Regions from separate parts of the Pseudomonas sp. NPDC086581 genome, predicted to be linked through region 2. Evidence: predicted binding sites of a transcription regulator. Region 2 holds the regulator's gene; each other region holds the start of a gene.
The links. The regulator FliA, encoded in region 2, starts transcription of late flagellar genes. The targets are predictions, from matches to a motif close to CTAAAGTTTNNNNNNNNNNNGCCGNTAA.
Positions count from the first base shown of each region.

Region 1 (10,501 bases), on a different contig from region 2:
GCACCCGCATCGCCGCGCTGTTCCGCGGCACCCAGCTGCTGCACCCCTCGGGTAGTACCATCCTCGAAGCGGACGACATCCTCTGCGTGATCGGCCACGAACATGATCTCTCCGCGCTCGGCAAGCTGTTCAGCCAGGCGCCGGACCGCGGCCTGAGCGCGCGCTTCTTCGGCGACTTCGTCCTCGAGGGCGATGCCCAGCTGTCCGCCGTGGCCTCGCTCTACGGCCTCAAGCTCGAAGGCGTGGATGGCGAACAGAACCTGGGCCGCTTCATCGCCCACGAAATCGGCGGTCAGGCGATCATCGGTGACCAGGTGGAATGGAACGGCCTGACCTGGACCGTTGCCGCCCTGGACGGGAACAAGATCCGCAAGGTCGGGGTCAAATTTCCCGAAGGCCGCCCCGGCCCCGGGCTCTTCCTCTGACCGCCCACCGGCACCCGCTTGCGGGTGCCGGCCTGCCAGAACTACCCTCACTCCACTTTTTTGCACGAGCCGCTGAACGCGACCATGTCATTCCTGCTGCGTACTCTCCTGACTGCCGCCCTCCTGGGCGGCTCGCTCACCGGCCTGCCCGCTCTGGCCGCCGATACCACCGTCCCCAGCGCCGAGAAGGTGCAGCAGAGCCTCGACGGTCTGGCCGACCGCAAGCTCAGCGATGCCGAAGCCAAGCCGCTCAAGGCCAGCCTGGAGAACACCCTCAAGCTGTTGGCGGCCAAGGATGACAGCGAGAAGCAGCTCAGCGAGCTCAACGGCCGCCTGGCCGATGCGCCCAAGCTGATCAGCGAGAACCAGAAGGCCCTCAGTCGCCTCAAGGGCAGCGCGGACAAGCCCGCCGCCCAGCGCTACGGCGGCTACAACGCCACCCAGCTGGAAATGCTCCTCAACGAGCAATCCACTCAACTGGCTTCCTGGCAGAAGGAGATGATCGACGCCAAGAGCGAGATCCTCACCGCGCAGACCCGCCCCGAGCGCGCCCAGGCCGACCTGAGCAAGAACCAGGAGCGCCTGCTGGAGATCAGCACCGCCCTCAAGGCTGGCAAGGAAGGCGCCAAGCCCCTGACCGACGAGCGCCGTAATGAGGTGCTCGCCGAACAGGCTGCACTGACCGCGCAGAACCTGCTGCTGCGCAAGCAACTGGCCGGCAACAACCTGCTGCTCGACCTCGCCTCCAGCCAGCGCGACCTGCTGGCCGAGCGCATCGGCCGCGAAGAGCGCGAAACCCTCGAGCTGCAGGCGATGATCAGCGACAAGCGCCGCGAGCAGTCCGAGAAGACCGTCGCCGAGCTGTCCAAGGACGCCGACCAGGCCGCCGGGACCGACAGCCTGCTCAGCCAGGAGAACGCCGCCAACCTCAAGCTTTCCGACTACCTGCTGCGCACCACAGATCGCCTCAACACCCTGACCAGGCGCAACCTGGAAACCAAGCAGCAGCTGGACAACCTGACCCAGGGCGAGCAAGCCCTCGACGAGCAGATCAACGTGCTGCGCGGCAGCCTGCTGCTGTCGAAGATCCTCTACCAGCAGAAGCAGTCGCTGCCTGTCATCAAGACCGACCAGGACCTCGCCGACGAGATCGCTGACCTGCGCCTGTACCAGTTCGAGCTGAACCAGAAGCGCGACGAGATCAACAACACCCAGGTCTATATCGACAACCTGCTGGCCCAGCAATCGCAGGAAAGCATCACCCCGCAGCTGCGCCACGACCTGGCCGAGCTGGTCGACACCCGTCTGGAACTGATGGAGCGCCTCAACCACGAGCTGAACGCGCTACTCAACGAAGCCATCACCCTGCAGCTGAACCAGAAGCAGCTCAAGGAAACCAGCAGCAGCCTGCGCGCCACCCTCGACGAGCAGATGTTCTGGATTCCCAGCAACCGCCCGCTGGACCTGTCGTGGTTCAAGATGACCCCGACCCTGCTGCACCACCAGTTGGCCGAAGTGCCCTGGGGCTCGGGGGTGAAGGAGCTGGGCGAAGGCCTGATCGACCGGCCCTTCCTGTTCCTGCCGCTGCTCCTGCTGGTCGCCGCCCTGCTGTGGAAGCGCAAGTTCCTCTACGACAAGCTGGAGTCGCTGAACGACGACATCGGCCACTTCAAGCGTGACAGCCAGGCCCACACCCCGCTGGCCCTGCTGCTCGCCGTACTGCTGGCGCTGCCCGGCACCCTGGCCCTGGCCATCGCCGGCCTCGCCCTGCTGCTCGACGCCCGCGGACAGAACGCCACCCTGGGCAGCGCGCTACTGGAGATGGCGCAGGTCTGGCTGGTGTTCTACACCGCGCACCGCATCCTGCGTCCGGGCGGCATCGCCGAGCGGCACTTCCACTGGAGCCAGCCGCAGGTGCAGTTCCTCGGCAAGCTGATGCGCCGACTGGGTCTGGTGGTGATGTCGCTGGTCGCGGTGGTCACCGTCGCCGAACACGCACCGGCCTCGCTGGCCGATGACGTGATCGGCATTGCCGTGGTGCTGTTCGGCTACGGCGCCATGACCTGGCTGCTCGCCCAGCTGCTGTTCAACAGCCCGTCCAGCGAGCGCCCGTCGATGATCAAGATGATCGTCGGCCTGGGCTTCACCGCCCTGCCGGTGGCGCTGTTCCTGGCCGTGGGCTTCGGCTACTACTACACCGCGCTCAAGCTCACCGACCGCCTGATCGACACCCTGTTCCTGCTGATGTTCTGGATGGTGGTGGAAGCCACCTTCGTCCGCGGCATGGGCGTCGCCGCCCGCCGCCTGGCCTACCAGCGCGCCCTGAAGAACCGCCAGAGCGCGCCCAAGGAAGGCATCGAGGGCACCGAGGTGGTCGAAGAGCCGACCCTGGGCATCGAGCAGATCAACGAACAATCCATGCGCCTGATCCGCCTGGGCCTGCTGATCGGCTTCGTGGTCACCCTGTACTGGGTCTGGGCCGACCTGATCAGCGTCGTTTCCTACCTCGATAATGTGACCCTCTACCAGTACACCAGCGGCACTGGCGACGCGGCGTCCACCACGCCGATCAGCCTGAGCGACTTCCTCATGGCGCTGGTCATCGCCGCCGTTACAGTCGCCCTGGCGCGCAACCTGCCCGGCCTGCTCGAAGTGCTGGTGCTGCAACGCCTGACCCTGGCCCAGGGCAGCGCTTACGCCATCACCACCCTGCTGTCCTACACCATCAGCGGCATCGGCTTCGTCAGCGCGCTGTCCACCCTCGGGGTGAGCTGGGACAAGCTGCAATGGCTGGTGGCCGCGCTGTCGGTCGGCCTCGGCTTCGGCCTGCAGGCGATCTTCTCCAACTTCGTCTCCGGCCTGATCATCCTCTTCGAGCGCCCGGTGCGGATCGGCGACGTGGTGACCATCGGCACGCTGTCCGGCACCGTCAGCCGGATCCGCATCCGCGCCACCACCATCACCGACTTCGACCGCAAGGAAATCATCGTCCCCAACCAGACCTTCATCACCGGCCAGTTGGTGAACTGGTCGCTGAGCGATACGGTGACGCGGGTGACCATCAAGATCGGCCTGGCCTACGAGAGCGACCTGCCCCTGGCGCGCAAGATCATGCTCGACGCCGCCCACGCCAACACCCGCATCCTGCGCGACCCGGAACCAGTGCTGTACTTCACCACCATCAGCGCCAGCACCTTCGACTACGAGCTGCGCTTCCACGTGCGCGAACTGGGCGACCGCAACCCGGCGGTGGACGAGACCCTCACGCGCATCGCCCTGGCTTTCCGCGAAGCCGGCATCGACATGGCCTTCAACCAGGTCGATGTGTTCCTGAAGAACTTCCAGGGCCAGGAAGCCCAGGTCATCGTCGGGCAGCAGCCCGCCGCCACACCAGTGAAGATCAGCGCCCCCCAGGGCACCGACAAGCCCGGCGGCGACAAGGCCTGAGGGTGGACGCCTTCGGACAAGTCCGAGCACAATGCTCGGACTTGTCCGGAGTTAGCCTGTGAAAAAGCTCGACGAACTGACCTTCGATAACCGCTTCGCCCGCCTGGGCGACGTGTTTTCCACCCAGGTCCTGCCCGATCCTATCGCCGACCCGCGCCTGGTCGTCGCCAGCCCCGCCGCCATGGCCCTGCTCGACCTCGACCCGAGCGAGGCAGACACCCCGCTGTTCGCGGAAATCTTCGCCGGCCACAAGCTCTGGGAAGAAGCCGATCCGCGCGCGATGGTCTATTCCGGGCACCAGTTCGGCTCCTACAACCCCCGCCTGGGCGACGGCCGCGGCCTGTTGTTGGGTGAAGTGGTGAACGAGGCCGGCGAGCACTGGGACCTTCACCTGAAAGGCGCCGGACAGACGCCCTACTCGCGCATGGGCGATGGCCGCGCCGTGCTGCGCTCGTCGATCCGCGAATTCCTCGCCAGCGAGTACCTCGCCGCCCTGGGCATCCCCAGCAGCCGTGCGCTGTGCGTCATCGGCTCCAGCACCACAGTGTGGCGCGAGTCAAAGGAAACCGGCGCCATGCTGCTGCGCCTGGCGCCCAGCCACGTGCGCTTCGGCCACTTCGAATACTTCTACTACACCAAGCAGGAAGACCAGCTGCGCACCCTCGGCGAGTTCGTCCTGCAGTCGTACTACCCGCAGTGCCTGGATGACGAGAAGCCCTACCTCGCATTCTTCCGCGAAGTGGTCGAGCGCAACGCCGAGATGATTGCCTACTGGCAGACCTACGGCTTCTGCCACGGGGTGATGAACACCGACAACATGTCGATCCTGGGCATCACCTTCGACTACGGCCCCTACGCCTTCCTCGATGACTTCGACGCCAACCACATCTGCAACCACTCCGACGACACCGGCCGCTACTCCTTCAGCAACCAGGTGCCCATCGCCCACTGGAACCTCGCCGCCCTCGGCCAGGCGCTGACGCCCTTCGTCGAAGTGGACGACCTGCGCGCCACGCTGGACCTGTTCCTGCCGCTCTACCAGGCCAGCTACCTGGACCTGATGCGCCGCCGCCTCGGCCTCACCACTGCCGAAGAGGGCGACCTGGAGCTGGTGCAGCGCCTGCTGCAGACCATGCAGAAAGGCGCGGTGGACTACTCGTTGTTCTTCCGCCGCCTTGGCGAACAGGCACCGGAGCAGGCGCTGGCCGTGGTGCGGGAAGACTTCGTCGACCTCGCCGGTTTCGACGCCTGGGCCGCCGACTACCAGGCCCGCGCAGAACGCGAAGGCGGCAGCCAGGACGAGCGCCGCGCCCGCATGCACGCGGTCAACCCGCTCTACGTGCTGCGCAACTACCTTGCCCAGGAAGCCATCAGCGCCGCCGAGCAAGGCGACTTCAGCCTGGTGCGCCGCCTGCACGAAGTGCTCGGCAAACCCTTCGACGAGCAGCCAGACGCCGAGGTCTTCACTCGGCGCCCGCCGGACTGGGGCCGTCACCTGGAGATCAGCTGCTCGTCCTGAGGCGGTTATAAGCTCAGCGAAAAGCGATCTAGCGGCGCCCGGCCAGCATTGCTCCCGGTCATTGACCGGGGCCGGGCGCCGCCAGCATCCTCGGGGCTTTCTGCCACAAGGACGCTCGAACAATGAAACCGGAAACCCTGGCCATCCACGCTGGCTACAGCCCCGACCCGACCACCAAGGCCGTGGCCGTGCCGATTTACCAGACCAGCTCCTACGCCTTCGACGACACCCAGCACGGTGCCGACCTGTTCGACCTGAAGGTCGCCGGCAACATCTACACGCGCATCATGAACCCCACCAACGCGGTGCTGGAGGAGCGCGTGGCCGCACTTGAAGGCGGCGTCGCCGCGCTGGCGGTGGCTTCCGGCATGGCCGCCATCACCTACGCCATCGAGACCGTCGCCGAAGCCGGCGACAACATCGTCTCGGTGGCCAAGCTCTACGGCGGCACCTACAACCTGTTCGCCCACACCCTGCCGCGCTTCGGCATCCAGACCCGCTTCGCGCCGCACGATGACATCGCCGCCCTCGAGGCGCTGATCGACGAACGCACCAAGGCGGTGTTCTGCGAATCCATCGGCAACCCGGCGGGCAACATCGTCGATCTCCAGGCCCTGGCCGATGCCGCGCACCGCCACGGCGTGCCGCTGATCGTCGACAACACCGTCGCCACGCCGATCCTCTGCCGCCCGTTCGAGCACGGCGCGGACATCGTCGTGCACTCGCTGACCAAGTACATCGGTGGCCACGGCACCAGCATCGGCGGCATCGTCGTCGACTCCGGCAAATTCCCCTGGGCCGACAACAAGGCGCGCTTCCCGCTGCTCAACACGCCGGATCCGTCCTACCACGGCGTCACCTACACCGAAGCCTTCGGCCCCGCCGCCTTCATCGGCCGCTGCCGTGTCGTGCCGCTGCGCAACACCGGCGCCGCGCTCTCACCGTTCAACGCCTTCCTCATCCTGCAAGGCCTGGAAACCCTCGCCCTGCGCATGGAGCGCCACTGCGAGAACGCGGTAAAAGTCGCGCAATACCTGCAGGACCACCCGCAAGTCAGCTGGGTGAAATACGCCGGCCTCGCCGATCACCCCGAGCAGGAACTGGCGCTGCGCTACATGGGCGGCAAGCCCGCGTCGATCCTCTCGTTCGGCATCAAGGGCGGGCAGGAAGCCGGCGCGCGCTTCATCGATGCGCTGAACCTGGTGGTGCGCCTGGTGAACATTGGCGACGCCAAGTCCCTGGCCTGCCACCCGGCCTCCACCACACACCGCCAGCTCAACGACGAAGAACTGGAGAAGGCCGGCGTGCCGCGCGACATGGTGCGTCTGTCCATCGGCATCGAGCACATCGACGACATCCTCGCCGATCTGGCTCAGGCGCTGGACGCCGCCGGAGCCTGACACCCGCTTCCCGCTCGCTTCAACCGAACCGCCGACCTGCTGCGCAGCAGGTCGGCGTTTTTTTTCGCCTCGACCATACGGTTCTGCCGAACGCTGCCGATAGCGACTGAGCGCGGTACTCCCGCCTGGCCCCCAACAAGAACAATCTCCGAACGGCCTGACTTCACACAACCTTTCCTGGAGATCGTCAATGAACAGCTGGATTTCCAACCTGAGCGTGAATCTCAAGTTGGCCCTGGGCTTCGGCCTGGTCCTCGCCTTCACCGCCATCCTCGCCATCGTCAGCTGGGTCGGCCTGGGCTCGCTGATCGACCGCAGCAACTGGATGAGCGACATCACCGAACTGAACTCGCGCCTCACCAAGCTGCGCATCACTCGCCTGCAGTACATGATCGCCGACGGCGCCGAGCAGGAAGCCGCCAACGTCATGAGCACCCTGGCCGACTTCAAGGCGCAGCAGCAGAAACTGCGCGCGTCCTTCGTCAGCCCCGAGAACGTGCGCATGCTCGATCAGCTCGGCGGCATCATCGGTGACTACGAGAAATCCCTGGCCGCCATGCGCGCCGGCTACCAGAGCGCCGGCATCACCCGCCGCATCCTGCAGGACAACGCCGCCCGCGCCAACGAGCTGACCGCTCAGATCCAGCAGGACATCCTCAAGGCCCCGGCCGACGAAGAGCGCGCCACCCGCTTCCAGGCCATCACCGGCACCCGCGAGGACCTGCTGCAAGCCCGCTACGACGTGCGCGACTATCTTGCCACCGCACTCACCAGCAACGGCGACGGCGTGACTCGCGGCCTCGACGAAAGCATCGCCGGCCTGCCGGCCCTGGAAAACGTGCTCGGCGTCGCCGAAGCGCAGTACATCCAGCAGCTCGGCAGCGCCCTGCGCACCTACCGCGACGCCGTGCAGACCCTGCGCCAGAACATGGCCGCGATCGTCCAGGCGCGCAAGGAAATGACCGCCCAGGGCCAGGACATCGTCAAGATCAGCGAAAATCTCTACCAGCTGCAGCTCGATCGCCGCGACGTCGAAAGCGCCAAGGCCCGCAGCCTGCAAACCCTCGTGACCCTGCTCGCGCTGGTACTGGGCAGCATCGCTGCGCTGATCATCACCCGCCAGATCACCCGCCCGCTGCACGACACCATGGCTGTGGTCGACCGCATAGCCGCCGGCGACCTGTCACAGACCATCCAGGTCAGCCGCCGCGACGAACTCGGCCGCCTGCAGCAGAGCATGCAGCGCATGAGCCAGAGCCTGCGCGAGCTGATCGGCGGCATTCGCGACGGCGTCACCCAGATTGCCAGCGCTGCAGAAGAACTCTCCGCCGTCACCGAGCAGACCAGCGCCGGCGCCAACACCCAGAAGGTCGAGACCGACCAGGTCGCCACCGCCATGCACGAGATGTCCGCCACCGTGCAGGAAGTCGCGCGCAACGCCGAGCAAGCCTCCCAGGCCGCCTCCGCCGCCGACCACCAGGCCCAGGACGGCGACCGCGTGGTGAACAAGGCCGTGGAACAGATCGAGCGCCTGGCCGAGGAAGTGGAACGCTCCGCCGAGGCCATGCAGCGCCTCGAACAGGAAAGCGAGAAGATCGGCAAGGTCATGGACGTGATCAAGTCAGTGGCCGAGCAGACCAACCTGCTGGCCCTTAACGCTGCCATCGAAGCCGCCCGCGCGGGCGAGGCCGGGCGCGGCTTCGCCGTGGTCGCCGACGAAGTGCGCGGCCTGGCCCAGCGCACCCAGCAGTCCACCGAAGAGATCGAAGCACTGGTCGCCGGTCTGCAGAGCGGCACCCGCCAGGTCTCCAGCGTCATGCTCGGCAGCCGCGAACTCACCGCCAGCAGCGTCGCCCTGAGCCGCCAGGCCGGTGAGTCCCTCGGCGAGATCACCCGTACCGTTTCCAACATCCAGGCGATGAACCAGCAGATCGCCACCGCCGCCGAGGAACAGAGCGCAGTGGCCGAGGAAATCAGCCGCAGCGTGGTCAACGTCCGCGACGTCTCCGAGCAGACCGCCTCGGCCAACGAAGAAGTCGCCGCGTCCAGCGTCGAGCTTGCCCGCCTGGGTGGGCAACTGCAGACACTGGTCAGTCACTTCCGCGTGTGATGCACATGGGCCGACATCCAAGTCGGCCCATCTTCGGAAAAGCATTCAAGGTGCCGTTGAGATCGGACCTCCGAGACTCCATCTTTGCTTCATAGCCTCTGGAGCCCCGCCATGTCCGATTCCCTGATCATCCCCTGCCCCAACTGCAACGGCCTGAACCGCGTGCCCGCCACGCGGGTGAACGATTCGCCCAGTTGCGGGCGCTGCCAGTCACCGATCGTGCTGGATACGCCGTTCGACCTTGACGAGGCCGGCTTCTCCGCCCAGGCCAAGGGCGACTTGCCGTTGCTGGTGGACGTCTGGGCCGACTGGTGCGGGCCGTGCAAGGGCTTTGCGCCGGTGTTCGAGCAGGCCGCCGCGCGGCTGTCGGGCAAGGTGCGTCTGGCCAAGCTGGACAGCGACGCCAACCCGAACCTCTCCACGCGTCTGGGCATCCGCTCGATCCCGAGCCTGATCCTGCTGCGCAATGGCCAGGAAGTGGCGCGCCAGAGCGGTGCGATGCCGCTGCCGCAACTGCTCGACTGGCTATCCCGCCAGGGCATCTGAAGGCGAGCGTTTCGGTCAATCCACGCGGTCATTGCCAGGCCGCGTGGTGTGGCTAGGCTTGGGTGCACACCCCGCTGGCGAATCGGAGCGCGCCCATGCGTCATAACCTGGAATTCATCCGTCAACTCACCGAAGAGCACATCGCCTTCGTCAAGCGCACCGGCCTAAAGGCCGAGGTGCTGGAACCGGGCCTCGTGCGCCTGCGCATGCCGCTCAAGGGCAACGAAAACCACCTGCGCAACATGTACGCCGGCGCACTGTTTACCGTGGCCGAACTGCCCGGCGGCGTGCTGATGCTGACCAGCTTCGACGCCCGGCACTTCTATCCCATCGTCAAGGAAGCCGGCCTGCGTTTCCTGCGCCCTGCAGCGAGCGACGTGACGGTCGAGGCGCGGCTCAGCGAAGAGGACATCCAGCGTATCGGCGAGGAAGCCACGAACCTCGGCAAGGCCGAATTCGTCCTCGACCTGCAACTGAAGGACGAAGACGGCAACGTCGTCGCCGAAAGCCACGCCATCTATCAGCTGCGCAGCCGCTGAATCCGGGCCATTGCCCTGCATCAAGGTGAAATTTCCTACGTGGCGCGACAGTGGAGGCGCCACAGAGGGAGCCCACCATGTACAGGAACCTGCTCGTCGCCCACGACCTCAGCGTCGAGGCGGATATCGCCGTGCGCCGCGCCGCCCAGCTGGCCCGCCAGCACGGTGCCAGCGTCACGCTGCTGCACGTCATCGAGGAATTCTTTCCCGACCGCATGATGACCACGGTGCGCGAAGCCGCCGAAGTGGCGCTGCGCGATGCGGCCCGCGCCAGTGACATCACCGACTACCAGTTGGTGATCCGCCAGGGCCGCGCGGCGAATACGGTCACCCAGGCAGTGCAGGAACTGAACGCCGACCTGCTGGTGATCGGTGCGCACCATCAGCAGTTGCTGGAGCGCTTCGATGGCACCACCCTGGAGCGCATCGCCCGACATTGCCGCGCGCCGATCCTGCTGGCCGTGGACGAATCGGCCAAACCTTACGCGAAGGCTCTTGCCGGCCTGGACCTGTCG
Region 1 is NZ_JBIVBR010000015.1:40,283-50,783, forward strand. Features, by position in the region: gene ACIPK7_RS25775 (potassium/proton antiporter) at 1-425, shown strand, start outside; gene mscK (mechanosensitive channel MscK) at 510-3,872, shown strand; gene selO (protein adenylyltransferase SelO) at 3,931-5,391, shown strand; gene ACIPK7_RS25790 (bifunctional O-acetylhomoserine aminocarboxypropyltransferase/cysteine synthase) at 5,514-6,791, shown strand; gene ACIPK7_RS25795 (methyl-accepting chemotaxis protein) at 7,117-8,901, shown strand; gene trxC (thioredoxin TrxC) at 9,013-9,447, shown strand; gene ACIPK7_RS25805 (YiiD C-terminal domain-containing protein) at 9,543-9,986, shown strand; gene ACIPK7_RS25810 (universal stress protein) at 10,064-10,501, shown strand, end outside.
Region 1: ACIPK7_RS25795 (methyl-accepting chemotaxis protein) is a predicted target of FliA. The motif match lies at 6,867-6,894, and genes of this name have one in related genera.

Region 2 (10,501 bases):
CTGGCTGGCCTGCAGCATCATCTTCATCGCCGCCGCGGACGTGCCCTTCCAGCTCTGGGACAACCGCAAGAAGCTGATGATGACCAAGCAGGAGGTCAAGGACGAGTACAAGGACTCCGAGGGCAAGCCGGAGGTCAAGGCCAAGGTCCGCCAGATGCAGCGCGAGATGGCCAACCGGCGGATGATGCAGGCGGTGCCCGAAGCCGACGTCATCATCACCAACCCGACGCACTTCGCCGTGGCCCTGAAATACGACGCGGAGAAGGGCGGGGCGCCCAGGCTGCTGGCCAAGGGCAACGACTTCATGGCGCTGAAGATTCGCGAGATCGCCCAGGAGCACAAGGTCACGGTGCTCGAATCGCCGGCGCTGGCGCGGGCGGTTTACTACTCCACCGAACTCGACCACGAGATTCCCGCCGGCCTCTACCTCGCCGTGGCCCAGGTGCTGGCCTACGTCTACCAGCTCAAGCAGTACCGCTCCGGCAAGGGCAAGCGCCCGGGACCGATGCCGGACCTGCCTATCCCGCCGGATTTGCGCCGCGACGAGTGACCCGCAGATGTCGCCCGTGCAGTAGGATGGTCGGTTCGCGCCCGGCGTCGAAGGCTCCGGGCGGCCTGTTCAGCCAAGGAAATGTTTCATGCTTCGGGATTCCTTCGCCGGCCTGCGCTTTGCGTTCTGGCTCTTCCTCTGTCTCCTCGCCTTTGTGCGGCCCAGCTGGGCCGACGCACCTCCTGATGACGGCGTGCTGCTGCCGCTGAACGAGCGCGTGGTGGACGTCACTGGCACCCTCGACCCAGCCGCCAAGGCGCACCTGATCGACAAGCTCAAGGCTCTGGAGTACCGGCGTGGTGCGCAGATCGCCGTGGTGATGCTGTCGACGGTGGGCAAGATGGGCATCGAGGCCTTCTCCAACAAGCTGTTCAACCTCTGGAAGCTCGGCCGCAAGGGCGTTGACGACGGTGTGCTGGTGGTGGTGGCGAAGGACGACCACCAGATGCGCATCGAGGTCGGTTATGGCCTGGAGGGGGCGATTCCCGACGTGCTGGCCGGGCGCATCATCCGCGAGCGCATGGCGCCGGCCTTTCGCGATGACGACTATGCCGGCGGCATCGAGTCGGCGGTGGATGCACTGACCCTGCTGGTCGATGGCGAGACGCTGCCTGACCCGGCTCCCGAACCTTTGACGTTCCCGCTGGAGGCCTGGCTGCTGCTGGCGTCCTTCGCGGCCGGCGGCGTGGGCGGTGTGCTGCTTGCCGCACGGCGGATGGGCTGGCGCGGCGCGCTGGCATTCTGCGCGGTGGTGGTCGTTCTGGTGGCACTGCTGGCAGGCGGCAAGGATGCGCTGGGAGTAGTGGCCGTTACGCCCATCTGCCTGCTGGTCGGCGGCGCTACCTTCGGTGCGCTGTGGACGGCTCGGGTGGTGTTCTACAGCGTGCTGGGGCTGATCGCCTACTGCATCCTGCTCGGTTTCCTGACGCCGCGCTTCGGCGGCCTGCTCTGGGTCTATGCGCTGGCTGCTCCGCTGGCGGTGCTGATGGTCATCGGCCTCTGGTGGCTGCTGATCTCGATGATGCGCGACGTCTGGCGCGGACCTCGCAAGGGGCGCAAGACCGCCAAGGCGCCGGCCGGGCACAAGGCCTTCTACTGGCGCTTGGCGATATTCTTCGGCCTGTACCTGCTGATCGGTTTCTTCGCCGGTGCTCCGACGGCTCCGCTGAACTGGCTGCTGGTGCTGCCCTTCATGTGCCTGCCGGGGCTGGTGGTGTTCGCGGCGGGGCAGGGTGGCGCGGGCGGCAGCTCGGGCTCCGGTGGCAGTTCGTCCAGCGGGTCGTCCGGCGGCAGTTCGGGCGGGGGCGGATTCTCCGGCGGTGGCGGTTCCAGTGGCGGCGGCGGTGCGTCGGGAAGCTGGTGACGGCATAATCCCTCGACGCTCCGGGCTGCCAAGCCCACACCTTCAGGGAAAGAAGGCATGACCCTCTGGATTCGTTGCGCTTTGTATCTCTTCCTCCTGCTCGGCACGGTTGGCGTACGGGCAGAGGTTCCGACCGACGTTGCCGGTCCCGCACAGGACGGGCTGGTTGCTGCGCCTGACGAAGCCGACAGCGAGGCCGAGCTGCCTCGATCCATCCCGGTGCCGGAACTTGAAAGTCCGGTCACCGACCTCACCGCCACCCTTGGCAGCGACTGGATCGCCTCGATGAAGCAGCGGCTGCTGGCATTGCAGCAGCGCAAGGGCTCGCAGATCGCCATCCTGATGCTGCCCAGCACCGGCGCGGACAGCATCGAACAGTTCGCCACCCGCGTCTTCGAACAATGGCGCCTGGGCCGGCAGGGCGTGGACGACGGTGTGCTGGTGCTGGTGGCGAAGGAGGACCGGACCATGCGCATCGAGGTCGGTTACGGCCTGGAAGGGGCGATTCCTGACGTAGTCGCCGGGCGCATCATCCGGGAAGAGATGGTTCCGGCTTTCCGTAGTGGCGACTTCGCCGGTGGCATCGAGAATGCGGTGACTGTGCTGGAGCGACTGATCGACGGCGAGACGCTGCCGGACGAGCGCCACAGTGGCGGTCTGACCTGGGAGGGCTGGCTGCTGCTGGTCGGACTGGTCGGCGGTGGTGTGGCCGGTGTCGTACTACGTCGCCGCTGGCTGGGTGTGAAGGTCGTACTGCCAACGCTGGCCGTGGCAACCGTGCTGATGGCCGTCAGCGCGGGGCTGAGAAGCCTGCCGATGCTGCTCATGGCCATTCCCTTCAGCATGATCTTCGGCGCCGGCATCGGTGCGCTGGCGGCAGGCTCGCGCCTGTCGGCCGGGATAGTCGGCGGCGTCATCGGCTATCTGGTGGCGTTGATGGTCTGTGCCAAGTACTTCGACGGCGGCGATGTGGCGCTCTATGGCCTGGCCTTGCCCATTGGCGGCTGCATTGGCGTGGTCTTGCTCTGCCTGCCATTCGTTCTCGCGTACAAGACCTGGCGGCGCAGCCGTGTGGAATTCGCCATCCGTCTGGCGGTAGCGCTGCTCATCGCCGGCGCGGTGATCCATGTGTCCGGTGTCCTGCAGCAGCCCTGGGCATTCCCCGATTCGCTCGCGCTGATCCCCATGCTGTTCTTTCCGCTGCTGTTCGCCTTCGTCCCCGGCGGCTCGGGTTCCGGCGGCTCCGGGGGCTCCAGCAGCGGCGGTGGTTCGTCGTCCAGCGGCAGCAGCTACTCCGGTGGCGGTGGCTCCAGCGGCGGGGGCGGCGCCTCCGGGAGCTGGTGATCGGCCTAAAGACAGGGGAACCTTTGCCCGGAGATGGCCGGTCGAACCTTCGAGGCGCTGACCGGGGAAGGACGATGAGCGAAGCGGGGCACTTCAGGATGCTGGCGATGGCGGTGGGCGTCAGTCTGTGCGGCGCCTGCGCGCCCGATACACCGGTGACGCGGTACCGCCTGCAGGTCTGCGGCACCCAGCACGAGGCGCAGGTAACGGATCGCTGGTGGGGCTCGCTCTATGTTGCCCAGCTCAGCGGCGACAACCAGTTGGTAGTCGGCGTGCCGCTGGCGGTTCAGGGGGAGGGCGGCCACTCGGCGACGCTCACCGCGCAGTTCCACCTGATCACGGCGCGGGACCAGTTGCGCCGGGACCCTTCGAAGCTCTCCGGGCGCTACGCCATTGGCCCGGCGCGCGAGGGACGGGCAAGGCTCGGCGAGGGCGCGGCAGTGGTGTTCCAGGAGGTGCCCGAGGATGCCTTGCGCGCCAGCCATGGCGAGCTGGTGATCGACCGCGTGGAGATCGTCCGCAGCGAGGACGACACCGAGTACGGCGTGATGTCCGGCCACTACCGATTCGAGGCGCGAAGCGACGCCAACCAGTCCACCTGCGCGGTGGCGGGCAGCTTCAAGAACGGCACCTTCAAGCTCCTGAAAGATAGTTCCTGAGACCGTTTCGAAGAAGTTGGAACGCTTCCTGCAAAACCCTGTGCGGATGCCCGGTTGGGCGTCAAAAGTTTGTTCCGGTGGCCGCCTCGGTCACCAACGCGCAGGGGAAATTCGGGTGGATCGTACGCAACTGATCGGCACTGTTCGCAGCAATTTGGTAGGGCTCAGCCGGGGCAACCTCGGCGTGCCGCTGCTGTTGCTCGCCATGCTGGCGATGATGACCCTGCCCATCCCGCCGTTCCTGCTGGATGTGCTGTTTACCTTCAACATCGCCCTGTCCATCGTCGTGCTGCTGGTCAGCGTGTACGCCCTGCGCCCACTGGACTTCGCCGTGTTCCCGACCATCCTGCTGGTCGCCACCCTGCTGCGCCTGGCGCTGAACGTCGCGTCCACCCGCGTCGTGCTGTTGCACGGCCACGACGGCCACGCGGCTGCGGGTAAGGTGATCCAGGCCTTCGGCGAGGTGGTGATCGGCGGCAACTACGTCGTCGGTATCGTGGTCTTCGCGATCCTCATGATCATCAACTTCGTGGTGGTCACCAAGGGTGCCGGGCGTATCTCCGAGGTGAGCGCGCGCTTCACCCTCGACGCCATGCCCGGCAAGCAGATGGCCATCGACGCCGACCTCAACGCCGGCCTGATCGAGCAGGCGGAAGCCAAGAAGCGCCGCGCCGAAGTGGCCCAGGAAGCCGACTTCTACGGCTCGATGGACGGTGCCAGCAAGTTCGTCCGCGGGGACGCCGTTGCCGGCCTGCTGATCCTCTTCATCAACCTCATCGGTGGCGTGGCCATCGGCATGATCCAGCACTCGATGAGCTTCGGCGACGCCGGCAAGGTCTACGCCCTGCTGACCATCGGTGACGGCCTGGTGGCGCAGTTGCCTTCGCTGCTGCTGTCCACCGCCGCCGCGATCATGGTGACCCGTGTCTCCAGCTCCGAAGACATGGGCCAGCAGGTCAACCGTCAGATGTTCGCCTCGCCCAAGGCGTTGGCGATCTCTGCCGCCATCCTGATCGCCATGGGCCTGGTCCCCGGCATGCCGCACGTCTCCTTCGTCGGCCTGGGCGCTCTGGCCGCTGGTGGCGCGTACCTGATCTGGCATCGCCAGCGCCAGGCCAGCCAGAAGGCCGAGCAGGAAGCCCAGACCCAGCAGGAACTGCTGCCCGCCCAGCGCGCCGAGCAGACCAAGGAACTGGGCTGGGACGACGTGACCCCGGTGGACATGGTCGGCCTGGAAGTGGGCTACCGCCTGATTCCGCTGGTGGACCGCAACCAGGGCGGCCAGCTGCTGGCGCGGATCAAGGGTGTGCGCAAGAAGCTGTCCCAGGACCTGGGCTTCCTGATGCCCTCGGTGCATATCCGCGACAACCTCGACCTGCTGCCCAACGCCTATCGTTTGACGCTCATGGGCGTCAGCGTGGCGGAAGCCGAGATCTACCCGGACCGCGACCTGGCGATCAACCCTGGCCAGGTGTTCGGCACCCTCAACGGCATCGCCGGCAAGGACCCGGCCTTCGGCCTGGAAGCCGTGTGGATCGAGGCCTCGCAGCGTGATCAGGCGCAATCGCTGGGCTACACCGTGGTCGATGCGAGCACCGTGGTCGCCACTCACCTGAACCAGGTGCTGCACAAGCATGCCCACGAGCTGCTGGGTCACGAGGAGGTCCAGCAACTGATGCAACTGCTGGCCAAGAGTTCGCCCAAGCTTGCCGAAGAGTTGGTGCCGGGGATGATTTCCCTGTCGACACTGCTCAAGGTCCTTCAGGCGCTGTTGCAGGAACAGGTGCCGGTACGTGACATCCGTACCATCGCCGAGGCCATCGCCAACGTGGCGGTGAAGAGTCAAGATCCCGCCGCGATGGTGGCGGCGGTTCGTGTGGCACTGTCCCGTGCAATCGTGCAAACCATTGTGGGACTAGAGCCGGAGCTGCCTGTGATCACTCTGGAACCCAGGTTGGAACAGATATTGCTCAATAGTCTTCAGAAGGCCGGACAAGGCTCCGAAGACGGCATGTTGCTGGAGCCCGGAATGGCCGAAAAGCTGCAACGCTCGATGGTTGAAGCGGCGCAGCGTCAGGAGATGCTCGGCAAGCCGGCGATTCTGCTGGTGGCAGGTCCCATCCGCGCGATGATGTCGCGATTCGCCCGGATGGCGGTTCCCACCATGAATGTGCTGGCTTACCAGGAAATCCCCGACAACAAACAAGTCACGATTGTCGCCACTGTTGGGCAGAATTGACCGAGGTCCCAGACCATGCAGGTAAAACGCTTCTTCGCCGCTGATATGCGTCAGGCCATGAAACTGGTCCGTGACGAGCTGGGCCCGGACGCTTCGATCATCGGCAATCGCCGTGTCGCCGGCGGCGTAGAGCTGACCGCGGCGCTGGATTACCAGGCACCGGTGGCAGCCAGCAAGCCGAACCCGGCGCTGGAAGCCGAGCTGCGCAAGACCCAGGCGAAGATCGCCCAGGCCAAGGCTGACCTGTCGGCTCCGAGCCGCGCCAGCGATAGCGTGCGCGGCGACCGTCAAATGTACGGCACCGAGAAGCCGCGCCGCAGCGCCGTCGAGACTCTGGCCGCCGCCATGGACGCACCGGTCGCCCCGGCGCCGGCCGCTGCCGGCCAGCAGGCGCTGGAAGCCATGCGCTTCGAGCTCAACGGCCTGCGTGAACTGATCGAAGTGCAGTTGGGCTCCATCGCCTGGAACCAGCTGCAGAACCAACGTCCGAAACAAGCCGGCCTGTGGCGTCGCCTGCAGCGCATGGGGTTGCCGGCTGACCTGTCGCGCAACCTGCTGGAGCGCGTGGCGTCCATCGCTGACCCGAAGCAGGCCTGGCGCATGCTGCTGGCGCACCTGGCGCGCTCGATCAATACCCCGGAAATCGACCTGCTGGAGCAGGGCGGCGTAGTCGCTCTGGTCGGTCCGGCCGGCATGGGCAAGACCACCACCCTGGCCAAACTGGCGGCCCGCTACGTATTGAAGTACGGCGCGCAGAGCATCGCCCTGGTGTCCATGGACAGCTTCCGCATCGGTGCGCAGGAACAGATCAAGACCCTGGGCCGCATCCTCAACGTGCCGGTGACCCTGGTCGATCCGGGCCAGTCCCTGATCCAGGCCATGGCGCCGCTGGCGCGCAAGCGCCTGGTGCTGATCGATACCGCAGGCCTGCCCGCCAACGATCCGGCGCTGCGCATGCAGCTCGAAGCGCTGTCGTCGCTGAGCCTGAACGTGAAGAACTACCTCGTGCTGGCCGCGACCAGCCAGAGCCAGGTGCTCAAATCCGCTTGGCAGAACTATCGTTCCTGTGGGCTGGCCGGGTGCATCCTGACCAAGCTGGACGAAGCGGGAAGCCTCGGCGAAGCTCTGGCTCTGGCTATCAGCCAGCATCTACCGGTAGCCTATCTGGCTGACGGGCCGAAGATCCCGGACGACCTGCATGTGGCACGCGCGCACCAGCTGGTCAGCCGCGCAGTGAGCCTGCAGTCGCCCGAAGAGCCTTGCGAGGATGCCATGGCGGACATGTTCGCCGGCCTTTACCAACAGCCGGTGCGTCGCGCCAGCTGAAGATTGTGAGCCCCGGGTGGGGCGTGGGGTGGCCGGTTGAGCCGCCCAAGCGATGCGGATGCTCTGCAAGACGATCCGCGAGCGCCGGAGGCGGTAGAGCACTGCAGCCGGATTAGCCGAAACGCCAGAAGCGTGACGGTCGAACGACGAGACAAGGTATTGATATGGGTATGCATCCCGTTCAGGTAATCGCAGTCACCGGCGGCAAGGGTGGCGTGGGCAAGACCAACGTGTCGGTGAACCTGTCGCTGGCGCTGGCCGATCTCGGCCGCCGCGTCATGCTGCTGGACGCCGACCTGGGCCTGGCCAACGTCGACGTGCTGCTGGGACTGTCGCCCAAGCGCACACTGGCCGACGTCATCGAAGGTGAATGCGACCTGCGTGACGTGATTCTCCAGGGGCCTGGCGGCATTCGCATCGTCCCGGCGGCCTCAGGCACCCAGAGCATGGTGCACCTCACGCCGATGCAGCACGCCGGTCTGATCCAGGCGTTCAGCGACATCAGCGACAACATCGACGTGCTGGTGGTGGACACCGCCGCCGGCATCGGCGACTCGGTGGTGAGCTTCGTCCGTGCCGCCCAGGAAGTGCTGCTGGTCGTTTGTGATGAACCCACGTCGATCACCGATGCCTACGCTTTGATCAAGCTGCTCAACCGCGACTACGGCATGACCCGTTTCCGCGTGCTGGCGAACATGGCCCACAGCCCCCAGGAAGGCCGCAACCTGTTCGCCAAGCTGACCAAGGTCACCGACCGTTTCCTCGACGTGGCGCTGCAGTACGTCGGCGCCATTCCCTACGACGAGTCGGTGCGCAAGGCCGTGCAGAAGCAGCGTTCGGTGTATGAGGCGTTCCCGCGCAGCAAGGCTTCCCTGGCCTTCCGTGCGGTGGCGCAGAAGGTCGACAGCTGGCCGCTGCCGGCCAACCCAAGAGGGCACCTGGAGTTCTTCGTCGAGCGCCTGGTGCAACATCCCACGGGTTCGGCCGTATGACCGCGGCCTCCGGAGCGCGTATGTACAGCAAGGCACAGGCGCACAACTCCCAGGAACTGCTGATCCAGAAACACGCCCCGCTGGTGAAGCGCATTGCCTACCACCTGCTCGGCCGCCTGCCGGCCAGCGTGCAGGTGGAGGACCTGATGCAGGCCGGCATGATCGGCCTGCTGGAGGCGGCGAAGAAATACGACCAGGGCAAGGGCGCGAGCTTCGAAACCTACGCCGGCATCCGCATCCGCGGCGCCATGCTCGACGAGGTGCGCAAGGGCGACTGGGCCCCGCGTTCGGTCCACCGCAACACCCGCATGGTCAGCGACGCGATCCGCGCTGTCGAAGCGCGCACCGGACGAGACGCTAAAGATCAGGAGGTTGCTGCCGAACTCAATATGAGCCTCGAAGATTATTACGGCATCCTCAGCGACACCCAGGGCAGCCGTCTGTACAGCTTCGATGACATGTTGCAGGACGGTGACCAGGGCGGCGGCTTTGCCGAAGATGCCTCGCACCACGACAACGAGCCGTCCCATGGGCTGGAAGACGAGCGTTTCCAGGCGGCCCTGGCCGACGCCATCACCAAGCTGCCCGAGCGCGAGCGACTGGTGCTGGCCCTGTACTACGACGAGGAGCTCAACCTCAAGGAGATCGGCGAAGTGCTGGGCGTCAGCGAATCCCGTGTCAGCCAGCTGCACAGCCAGTGCGCCGCGCGCCTGCGGTCGCGACTGGCGGAGTGGCGCGCTCGCTGAGCATCGGGTAGTTTCGCGTCGGCTGCTTCTGAGAGGCAGTGCTGAAGGGATTTTCCTTAGGCAAGTTATAGGCTTACGAATTTTGGGGTGACGTTCCTTTGACGCGCCCATAGCTAAGAGCGCACGACGCTCGATGAATTGACGGCACGCCCGCCAGGGCGCGTTTGGTATCGATGGAGGCAGGTTTGGACAAGAACATGAAAATTCTCATCGTGGACGACTTTTCCACGATGAGGCGCATCATCAAGAACCTCCTGCGGGATCTGGGGTTCACCAACACCGCAGAAGCCGACGACGGCACCACTGCGCTGCCGATGCTGCACAGCGGCAACTTCGACTTCCTCGTCACCGACTGGAACATGCCCGGCATGACCGGCATCGATCTGCTGCGCGCGGTCCGCGCCGACGAGCGCCTGAAGCACCTGCCGGTACTGATGGTCACCGCCGAAGCCAAGCGAGACCAGATCATCGAAGCGGCCCAGGCCGGGGTCAACGGCTATGTGGTCAAGCCTTTCACCGCTCAGGTGTTGAAAGAAAAGATCGAGAAGATTTTCGAGCGGGTCGGCAGCTGAAGCTGACAAGAGGGCGTCATGGATTTCAACGAATCCGCGGGTGACTTCGAGTCGACCCTGAAAAAACACGCGCGCGAATTGGTCGAGTGCCTTGAGCGCGGCGACGTTCAGACTGCGGTGCAGCTGATCTCCGAGCTCAACCAGGCACGTGACCGCGGCCTCTACCAGGAGGTCGGCAAGCTCACCCGCGAGCTGCACAACGCCATCGTCAACTTCCAGATCGACCCCAGCTCTCCGCGCGCCCAGGAAGTCTCGCAGATTGCCGACGCCACTGATCGCCTGTCCTATGTGGTGACGATGACCGAGAAAGCGGCCAATCGGACCATGGACCTGGTGGAAGAGTGCACCCCGGTGGTCATGCACATCGAGACCCAGGCCAAGGAGCTGCAGGAAGACTGGTCGCGTTTCATGCGTCGCGAGCTGGGCCCCGAGGCCTTCCGTGACCTGGCCAAGCGTGTCGAGCAGTTCCTCTACATCAGCGCTCAGGACAGCCGCAAGCTCTCCGCGCACCTGAACGACATCCTGCTCGCGCAGGACTTCCAGGACCTCACCGGGCAAGTGATCAAGCGCGTCACCAAGCTGGTGACCGAGGTCGAGTCAAACCTGGTGAAGCTTGTCTGGATGGCGGGGCAGGTCGATCGCTACGCCGGCATCGAGCATGACCACGAGAGCATGCGCGATGCGGTGGAAAAAGAAAGATCGTCCAAGGG
Region 2 is NZ_JBIVBR010000003.1:167,381-177,881, reverse strand. Features, by position in the region: gene flhB (flagellar biosynthesis protein FlhB) at 1-550, shown strand, start outside; gene ACIPK7_RS08350 (TPM domain-containing protein) at 639-1,913, shown strand; gene ACIPK7_RS08345 (YgcG family protein) at 1,971-3,257, shown strand; gene ACIPK7_RS08340 (hypothetical protein) at 3,332-3,916, shown strand; gene flhA (flagellar biosynthesis protein FlhA) at 4,032-6,155, shown strand; gene flhF (flagellar biosynthesis protein FlhF) at 6,171-7,481, shown strand; gene fleN (flagellar synthesis regulator FleN) at 7,646-8,473, shown strand; gene fliA (RNA polymerase sigma factor FliA) at 8,470-9,219, shown strand; gene ACIPK7_RS08315 (chemotaxis response regulator CheY) at 9,417-9,791, shown strand; gene ACIPK7_RS08310 (protein phosphatase CheZ) at 9,810-10,501, shown strand, end outside.

Region 3 (10,501 bases), on a different contig from region 2:
GCCCTGCCTGGCGAAGATGCCACCGACCGCAGCCTGTCTGAATGGACCAGGCCTGCGATGGATCAGGACGTTAGCGCCCTCCTTCGCCAAGTATCGCCTGTGCGCCGTTGATTCGGCCGCGCCGCCGATCACGAGCAGAATCCAAGCCTGAGGAGAATGTCATGCCCGCAGTGGATAGCCTGAACAGCCTGCGCACCCTTGAGGTCGCCGGCAAGACCTATCACTACTACAGCCTGCCTGAAGCGGCGAAGAGTCTGGGGGATCTGGGCAAGCTGCCCATGTCCCTGAAAGTCCTGCTGGAAAACCTGTTGCGCTGGGAGGACGACAACACCGTCACCGGCGACGACCTCAAAGCCCTGGCCGGCTGGCTGAAGACCCGCAGCTCCGAGCGCGAGATCCAGTACCGCCCCGCCCGCGTGCTGATGCAGGACTTCACCGGCGTACCGGCGGTGGTCGACCTCGCCGCCATGCGCGACGCCATGGCCAAGGCCGGAGGCGACCCGCAGAAGATCAACCCGCTGTCGCCCGTCGACCTGGTCATCGACCACTCGGTGATGGTGGACAAGTTCGCCAGCCAGTCCGCCTTCGCCCAGAACGTCGAGATCGAGATGGAGCGCAACGGCGAGCGCTACGCCTTCCTGCGCTGGGGGCAGAACGCCTTCGACAACTTCCGGGTGGTGCCGCCGGGCACCGGCATCTGTCACCAGGTCAACCTGGAGTACCTGGGGCGCACGGTCTGGACCAAGGATGAGGACGGCCGCACCTACGCCTTCCCCGACACCCTGGTCGGCACCGACTCACATACCACCATGATCAATGGCCTCGGCGTGCTCGGCTGGGGCGTGGGTGGCATCGAGGCGGAAGCGGCCATGCTTGGCCAGCCGGTGTCGATGCTGATCCCCGAGGTGATCGGCTTCAAGCTGACCGGCAAGCTGAAGGAAGGCATCACCGCCACCGACCTGGTGCTGACTGTCACCCAGATGCTGCGCAAGAAAGGCGTCGTCGGAAAATTCGTCGAGTTCTATGGCGATGGCCTCGCCGACCTGCCGCTGGCCGACCGCGCCACCATCGCCAACATGGCACCGGAATACGGCGCCACCTGCGGCTTCTTCCCAGTGGACGAGATCACCCTGGGCTACCTGCGCCTGTCCGGCCGCCCGGATGACGCCGTCAAGCTGGTGGAGGCATACAGCAAGGCCCAGGGTCTGTGGCGCGAGAAAGGCCATGAGCCGGTATTCACCGACACCCTGCAACTGGACATGGGCGACGTCGAAGCCAGCCTCGCCGGGCCCAAGCGCCCGCAGGACCGCGTCGCCCTCGGCCATGTCAGCCAGGCCTTCGATGACTTCCTCGGCCTGCAGATCAAACCCGCTCCCACCGAGGAAGGCCGCCTGCTCAGCGAGGGCGGTGGTGGTGCCGCCGTCGGCTCGGCGGAGTCCACCGGGGAAGCCGACTATCACTACGAAGGCCAGACCCACCGGCTGAAGAACGGCGCCGTGGTGATCGCCGCCATCACCTCCTGCACCAACACGTCCAACCCCAGCGTGATGATGGCCGCCGGCCTGCTGGCGAAGAAGGCACTGGAGAAAGGTCTGCAACGCAAACCCTGGGTGAAGAGCTCGCTGGCGCCCGGCTCCAAGGTGGTCACCGAGTACTTCCAGGCCGCCGGCCTGACCCGTTATCTGGACGAGTTGGGCTTTGACCTGGTGGGCTACGGCTGCACCACCTGCATCGGCAACTCCGGCCCGCTGCTGGAGCCCATCGAGAAGGCCATTCAGCAGGCCGACCTGACCGTCGCCTCGGTGCTGTCCGGCAACCGCAACTTCGAAGGCCGCGTGCATCCGCTGGTGAAGACCAACTGGCTGGCCTCGCCGCCGCTGGTGGTCGCCTACGCCCTGGCCGGCACCGTGCGCACCGACCTGACCAGGGACCCGCTGGGCACCGGCAAGGACGGCAAGCCGGTCTATCTGAAGGACATCTGGCCGACCCAGCAGGAAATCGCCGACGCCGTACAGAAAGTGGGCACGGAAATGTTCCACAAGGAGTACGCAGAAGTCTTCCATGGCGATGAGAAATGGCGCGCGATCCAGGTGCCGGACGCCAAGACCTACACCTGGCAGGACGATTCCACCTACATCCAGCATCCGCCGTTCTTCGAGCACATCGCCGAGGCGCCGCCGAAAGTCGAGGATATCCAGGGCGCCAACATCCTCGCGGTACTGGGCGACTCGGTAACCACCGACCACATTTCCCCCGCCGGCAACATCAAGAAGGACAGCCCCGCGGGCCGTTACCTCAGCGAGCACGGCGTGGCGTACGCCGACTTCAACTCCTACGGCTCGCGCCGCGGGAATCATGAGGTGATGATGCGCGGCACCTTCGCCAACATCCGCATCAAGAACGAAATGCTCGGCGGCGAGGAAGGCGGCAATACCCTCTACGTACCCACTGGCGACAAGCTCGCAATCTACGACGCCGCCATGCGTTACCAGAAGGACGGCACGCCGCTGGTGATAGTCGCCGGCAAGGAATACGGCACCGGTTCTTCCCGCGACTGGGCAGCCAAGGGCACCAACCTGCTGGGGGTGAAAGCCGTGATCGCCGAGAGTTTCGAGCGTATACACCGCTCCAACCTGGTGGGCATGGGCGTGCTGCCACTGCAGTTCAAGGACGGCCAGGACCGCAAGGCGCTGAAGCTGACCGGCAAGGAAGTGCTGAGCATCAGCGGCCTGTCGGGCGAGCTGAAGCCGCACATGAACCTCAAGGTCGCGGTGAAGCGCGAGGACGGCAGCCAGGACAGCTTCGAGGCGCTCTGCCGCATCGATACCCAGAACGAAGTCGAGTACTTCAAGGCCGGCGGCATCCTCCACTACGTGCTGCGCAGCCTGATCTAAAGCGGTGCGGCGGCCTGCAACGGGCCGCCGCCCTCCTTCTTTCGTTTCATTTCCGTGACCAGTGGCGATACGCTATCGTCATTCCCTCGGCGTCACTCTTCTGACATTTTTTTGTGATTGCCATCAAATTTTCGATCCAGCGGCCGATAAGCTGGACAGACGTGCCAATTCGCCTTACTCCGAGATCCCAGCCTGATGCGCAACAACCAGCCGATCACCCAGCGTGAACGCTCCTTCCCCGCCGAACAGCGGCTGATCTCCACCACCAACGCCCGCGGTGTCATCAGTTACGTCAACGATGCCTTCACCGCCATCAGCGGCTTCTCCCGCGAGGATCTGGTGGGCGCGGCGCACAACCTGGTGCGCCATCCGGACGTGCCGCCGGCGGTATTCGCGCACATGTGGACGACCCTGAAGAAAGGCCGCCCGTGGATGGGTATCGTCAAGAACCGCTGCAAGAACGGCGACCATTACTGGGTCAGCGCCTACGTCACGCCGATGTACGAGCACAACGAGATCGTCGGCTACGAATCGGTGCGGGTGAAGCCCACTGCGGAGCAGGTGCGCCGCGCCGAAGCGCTGTACGCGCGGATCAACGCCGGCAAGTCGGCCATTCCCTCCCGCGACCGCTGGTTGCCGGTGCTGCTGGACTGGCTCCCGTTCATCCTGATCGGCCAGATCGGCTTCCTCATCGGCGCCTGGCTGAACTCTCACTGGGGTTTCCTGCTGGCCGCCCTGCTCTCGATCCCGCTGGGCCTCGCCGGCCTGGGCTGGCAGCAACGCGGGCTGAAGCGCCTGCTGCGCCTGGCCGAGCAGACTACCTCCGACCCGCTGATCGCACAGATGTACACCGACAGCCGCGGCGCCCAGGCACGCCTGGAAATGTCGATCCTCAGCCAGGAAGCAAGGCTGAAGACCTGCCTGACCCGTCTGCAGGACACCGCCGAAACCCTCACCGAGCAGGCCCGCGAAGCGGATTCCCTGGCCCACCACAGTTCCGCCGGGCTGGACCGCCAGCGCCAGGAAACCGAGCAGGTGGCCACCGCCGTCAACCAGATGGCCGCCACCACTCAGGAAGTGGCCGACAACGTGCAGCGCACCGCCGATGCCACTCGCCAGGCCAACAACCTGACCACCGAAGGCCGGCAGATCGCCGCCGAGACGCGCGAGGCCATGCAGCGTCTTTCCAGCTCCGTGGGCGAAACCGGTGAAGCCGTCAGCCAACTGGCCCGCGACAGCGAGCAGATCGGTGGCGTGGTGGACGTGATCAAGGGCATCGCCGACCAGACCAACCTGCTGGCGCTCAACGCCGCCATCGAAGCCGCCCGTGCCGGCGAGATGGGCCGCGGTTTCGCCGTGGTCGCCGATGAAGTCCGCTCCCTGGCCCAGCGCACTGCCGAGTCCACCGGGCAGATTCACCAGCTCATCGCCAACCTGCAGAACACCGCCACCGAGGCGGTGCGCGCCATGGACTCCGGCCGCCGCCAGGCCGACGAAGGCGTGGAGCGCGTGCTGCAGGCGGACAACGCGCTGGTGGGGATCAGCGATGCGGTGGCCAACATCACCGAAATGGCCACCCAGATCGCCGCCGCGGCGGAGGAACAGAGCGCCGTCGCCGAGGAGATCAATCGCAACATCAGCACCATCGCCAATCTCGCCGACCAGACTTCCGGCGAGGCGCAGCGCACCGCCCTGCTCAGCGAAGAGCTGACACAGACCGCGCAAAGGCAGTACTCGCTGGTGGAGCGCTTCAACCGCTAGGGCCAAAGCTCACCTAGGACCGTAGGGCGAATAACGCCCCAGGCGTTATCCGCCATTGCGGCGGATAACCCGTTCCGGGTTATGCGCCCTACGCTCTGATCCAGAGACTAGCTGTAGGAGCGAGCTTGCTCGCGATCCCCTCCCCACCGGAACTGCCGGCCCGTTCGTTCGCGAGCAGGCTCGCTCCTACAAGGTCAAGGAACGCAGCGTTCTAGCGAGTCACTTGAAATCCCACTGCATCTGAGCCGGGATGCTGACATCCCGCGAGGAATGCACGCACACGTCCACGTAGTCGGTGAAGCGCGGTGGTGCGGCAATGCCTTCATCCAGCAGACGCTGGTTATCGAACAGGTAGTTGAGGTCGGCGAAGCCGCTGTAAAGGCGTAACGCCCGCAGCACCAGGCGCGGGTTGGCCTTGCCGATGCGGCTCTCGAAGCTGCCGGCCAGTTCGCGCAGATCCTCGCTGCTGACCTTGCGGTAGCGAGCCCCCACGGGTTGCTCGCCACGCGCGTCGGCATAGGCGCGATCAATCTCGCCAAAGGTGCACGCCGAACCGTGGCCGGCGGAGATGTGATAGAGACTGTGGCTCAGCGTCGGCTTGAGCGCCAGAGCCACCAGCGCTTCGGCGCAGTAGTCCACCGGGATCACGTCGATCTGCTCATCCAGGTCGCAGGTGAAGCTCTCCAAGGCGAAGCCCATGCGGAACACCCAGAAAATGCTCCCTGACGCACGGCAGCCCAGTTCGCGGTGCCCAACCACGATGGAGGGGCGCGCGACCACCAGCGGCAACGACGGCAGCTCTTCGCGCATGCGTCGCTCGATCTCGGCCTTGGAGGCGGTGTAGTCCACCAGTTGCTCTTCAGTGTCGGGGAAGTCCCAGGACTCGCGCACCGGCGACTCGCGCTGCGGTCCGCAGCACATGGCCGTGCCCACGTGAAGGAAGCGCTTGAGGTTGCGCGACTGGCTGAGCAGGCGGGCAAACGCGAAGGTGCCCTCGACGTTTACCGGCCAGATGCTCGGGTTCTTCGAGAACGAAGCCACCGCCGCGCAGTTGATCACCTGCTCCACGCGCATCAGGCGGGCGCGCTCGTCCTGCATCCACGCAGTGTCCAGCAGGTCGCCGCAGAGAATCTGGTCCTCTTGAAGGCCCTTCAGCGCAGTCTCCGGCACGCAATGCAGGCGCAGGTTGTCACGCAACCGCTCCAGGCCCTGCTCCGAAGTTTCTGCTCGGACGAGAAACAGCAACGCTGGACCGTGGCCGTCCGCGATCAGGTGGGCAGCAACGGAGCCGCCGAGAAAGCCGGTCGCGCCAGTCAGCAACAGGCTGTGCGCGGCGCCGGGGGCGTATCGGAAGGATTGGGTGGCAATGCGTTCAGCGTAATCGGGGTTCATGGCAGCGTTCAGCCTGTCCTCTGGAAGCGGGGCGTCGACTCCGGGGAGCCGACGCTGGCGAGGATAGGAACGCCTGCATTAAGGACCGATTAGCGCAATAGAAAAGCTTCGATCCTGGCGGCTGTGCTTTCCAGATGTTGCTCGTGGGTCAGCCCGGAGGCCTTGAGCGGCTTGAGGTCGTGGTCGGCGGCGGCCAGCCACTGCAATTGGATCGCTGGCGACAGCGAGTAGCTCTCGACCGTGGGGCGATCTCCCAGCGCATCACGCTCGCCCTGCACGATCAGCGTCGGCGTCTTCAGCTCAGCGAGATGGGCAACGCGCGGCTTCTCAGGCTTGCCGGCGGCATAGAACGGGTAGCCGAGACAGACCAGCGCGTCGGCGCCCAACTCGTCCGCCAGCAGGCTGGCTATCCGCCCGCCCATGGACTTTCCGCCGATGACCAGCTGGCCCGATACCTCAGCGCGGACCTGCGCGTAAACCTGCCGCCAGCACTCGAGCAACTGCTTCTGCGGGTTCGGCGGGCGGCGCTTTCCGTCCTGTCGGCGCATAGCCATATAGGGGAACTCGAAGCGCACCACTGAGATACCCCTTTCGGCCAGGCGCGCAGCGATGTCGTCCATGAACGGACTGTCCATCGGCGCACCCGCTCCGTGCGCCAGAACCAGCGTCGCCGACAGCTCGCCACGTGCCGGGTTCCGGAGCAGCGACAAAGGACCGCAGGCGCCCGCGACAGGGGTCTCAGGTGCCAATTGATCCGAATCAATATTCCGGGAGGTGCCTTTATCCATCCTTCACTCCGCTAATTCCGAATTAGTACCTATCCCAAGGGGGAGGGGCGGCATACGCCGTAAGCCGTAAAAAACCTTGCCGGGATGGGCATAGCCCATAACCGTGGATGGAAGCCCATAAATGAGCACAACCAATCAGACCGCTTATAACTATAAGGTGGTCCGCCAGTTCGCCATTATGACAGTGGTGTGGGGGATCGTCGGCATGGCCGTCGGTGTCCTGATCGCCGCGCAATTGGTGTGGCCGGACCTTAACCTCGGCTTACCGTGGACGAGCTTCGGCCGCCTGCGTCCGCTGCACACCAACGCGGTGATCTTCGCCTTCGGCGGCTGCGCACTGTTCGCCACCAGCTACTACTCGGTGCAGCGTACCTGCCAGACCCGCCTGTTCGCGGGGCCGCTCGCTTCCTTCACCTTCTGGGGTTGGCAGCTGGTGATCCTGTGCGCCGCCATCACCCTGCCGCTGGGCTACACCTCCTCCAAGGAGTACGCCGAGCTGGAATGGCCGATCGACATCCTGATCACCATCGTCTGGGTTTCATACGCCATCGTCTTCTTCGGCACGCTGATGAAGCGCAAGACCAAGCACATCTATGTGGGCAACTGGTTCTTCGGTGCCTTCATCCTGACCGTGGCGATTCTGCACGTGGTCAACAACCTGGAAATCCCGGTCAGCCTGACCAAGTCCTACTCGCTGTACTCGGGCGCCACCGACGCCATGATCCAGTGGTGGTACGGCCACAACGCCGTGGGCTTCTTCCTGACCGCCGGCTTCCTGGGGATGATGTACTACTTCGTTCCGAAGCAGGCCGAGCGCCCGGTCTACTCCTACCGCCTGTCCATCGTGCACTTCTGGGCACTTATCGCCGTCTACATCTGGGCTGGTCCGCACCACCTGCACTACACCGCGCTGCCGGACTGGGCGCAATCGCTGGGCATGGTGATGTCCCTGATCCTCCTGGCTCCGAGCTGGGGCGGCATGATCAACGGCATGATGACCCTCTCCGGCGCCTGGCATAAGCTGCGCACCGACCCGATCCTGCGCTTCCTGGTGGTTTCCCTGGCCTTCTACGGCATGTCCACCTTCGAAGGCCCGATGATGGCAATCAAGACCGTCAACGCCCTCTCCCACTACACCGACTGGACCATTGGCCACGTACACGCTGGCGCTCTGGGCTGGGTAGCCATGGTCTCAATCGGCTCGCTGTATCACCTGATCCCGAAGGTCTTCGGCCGCGAGCAGATGCACAGTGTGGGCCTGATCAACACCCACTTCTGGCTGGCCACCATCGGCACCGTTCTCTACATCGCTTCGATGTGGGTCAACGGCATCACCCAGGGCCTGATGTGGCGCGCAGTGAACTCCGACGGCACCCTCACCTACTCCTTCGTCGAAGCCCTGGCCGCCGGCCACCCCGGCTTCATCGTGCGGATGATCGGTGGTGCCATCTTCCTGCTGGGCATGCTGGTCATGGCCTACAACGTCTGGCGCACCGTCGCCGCCGCCAAGCCGGCTGAAATGCAAGCCGCGGCGCAGATGGCCTGAGGAGACCGACATGAAACACGAAGTACTTGAGAAAAACGTCGGCCTGCTGGCCCTGTGCATGGCCGTGGCCGTCAGCATCGGCGGCCTGACCCAGATCGTCCCGCTGTTCTTCCAGGACGTCACCAACACCCCGGTGGAAGGCATGAAGCCCTACACCGCCCTGCAACTGGAAGGCCGTGACGTGTACATCCGCGAAGGCTGCGTGGGCTGCCACTCGCAGATGATCCGTCCGTTCCGCGCCGAGACCGAGCGCTACGGCCACTACTCCGTCGCCGGCGAAAGCGTCTGGGACCACCCGTTCCTGTGGGGCTCCAAGCGTACCGGCCCGGACCTGGCCCGCGTCGGCGGCCGCTACTCGGACGACTGGCACCGCGCGCACCTCTACAACCCGCGCAACGTGGTGCCGGAATCGAAGATGCCCGCCTACCCCTGGCTGGTCGAGAACAAGCTCGACGGCAAGGACACAGCAAAGAAACTGGAAGTGATGCGTGTCATGGGCGTGCCCTACACGGACGACGACATCGCTGGCGCCAGCGATTCCGTCAAGGGCAAGACCGAAATGGACGCGGTAGTCGCGTACCTGCAGGTCCTCGGCACCTCCATCAAGAACAAGCGGTGACAGCATGGATATCGGGACCATTCGCGGCCTCGGCACCGTCATCGTGATGGTGGCCTTCGTCGGCGTACTGCTCTGGGCTTACGGCGGCAAACGCAAGGAGCGCTTCGACGAAGACGCGCTACTGCCCTTCGCGGATGACCCGGCAGCCAAGCGTCACGCTGAGCAAGAGCAAGCTTCTAGGAGCAACAACGCATGACTACCTTCTGGAGTCTGTACATCACCGTTCTAACAGTCGGCTCGCTGATCGCCCTGCTGTGGCTGGTATTCGCCACCCGCAGCGGGCAGTCCTCGAACACCACCGACCAGACCATGGGCCATGCCTTCGATGGCATCGAGGAATACGACAACCCGCTGCCCAAGTGGTGGTTCCTGCTGTTCGTCGGCACCATCGTGTTCGCCGCCGGCTACCTGGTGCTCTACCCGGGCCTGGGGAACTGGAAAGGCGTCCTGCCGGGCTATGACGGCGGCTGGACCCAGGACAAGCAGTGGGAACGCGAAGAAGCGCTGGCCAAGGAAAAATACGGCCCGATCTTCGCCAAATACGCTGCCATGCCCGTGGAAGAAGTCGCGAAAGATCCGCAAGCCATGAAAATGGGCGAGCGCCTCTTCGCCACCTACTGCTCCATCTGCCACGGCTCGGACGCCAAGGGCGCCCAGGGCTTCCCGAACCTGACCGACAGCGACTGGCGCTGGGGCGGCACCGCCCAGGACATCGAGACCACCATCATGGGTGGCCGTCACGCTGCCATGCCGGCCTGGGGCGAAGTGCTGGGCGAGAAAGGCGTGCAGGACGTAGCTGCCTTCGTCACCGCTCAACTGGACGGCCGCAAGCTGCCCGAGGGCGTGACCGCCGAGAATGTCGACAACGGCGGCAAGCTGTTCGCCACCACCTGCGTCGCCTGCCACGGTCCAGAAGGCAAGGGCAACCCGATCATGGGCGCGCCTGACCTGACCCACCCGGGCGCCTTCATCTACGGTTCCAGCTACGCGCAACTGCAGCAGACCATCCGTCACGGCCGCCAGGGCCAGATGCCGGCGCAGGAGCAATACCTGGGCAAAGACAAAGTGCACATTCTCGCCGGTTACATCTACAACATTTCCGGCCAGGCGAAGTAAACTCCTCGCCCCCAACTCGCGCCCCTTAAAACGGGCGCGAGTTTCTTACCTCCGCAATATCGCGACGAAGTGTCGCACCCTCTCTATCTCCTTTCTTCACACCCTTCCGGTTCACGTCTAAGCTGGATTCCATTCGCAAACCTGCAATACGACTAACCTGACCCACTTTCCAGGTTGGTACGTGCGACCCGAAACAGGCGCAAACAGCGGCGCAAAGCGCTTCGGAGCAGGCGTCGAACCGGCACCGCGCCAAGGCTTGGCGCGTTGCAATGGCCACCTGCTTTCTCCATACTTGCCGCCGTTTTTTTGTCCATAAAATCCAAAAACCGTGGAACCTTAGAATGAGCACAGCAATCAGTCCGACTGCTTATAACTATAAGGTCGT
Region 3 is NZ_JBIVBR010000008.1:171,378-181,878, reverse strand. Features, by position in the region: gene acnA (aconitate hydratase AcnA) at 162-2,894, shown strand; gene ACIPK7_RS17550 (methyl-accepting chemotaxis protein) at 3,090-4,655, shown strand; gene cprA (cationic peptide resistance protein CprA) at 4,875-6,047, opposite strand; gene ACIPK7_RS17540 (alpha/beta fold hydrolase) at 6,137-6,835, opposite strand; gene ccoN (cytochrome-c oxidase, cbb3-type subunit I) at 6,957-8,381, shown strand; gene ccoO (cytochrome-c oxidase, cbb3-type subunit II) at 8,392-9,000, shown strand; gene ACIPK7_RS17525 (CcoQ/FixQ family Cbb3-type cytochrome c oxidase assembly chaperone) at 9,005-9,196, shown strand; gene ccoP (cytochrome-c oxidase, cbb3-type subunit III) at 9,193-10,116, shown strand; gene ccoN (cytochrome-c oxidase, cbb3-type subunit I) at 10,458-10,501, shown strand, end outside.
Region 3: ACIPK7_RS17550 (methyl-accepting chemotaxis protein) is a predicted target of FliA. The motif match lies at 3,017-3,044, and genes of this name have one in related genera.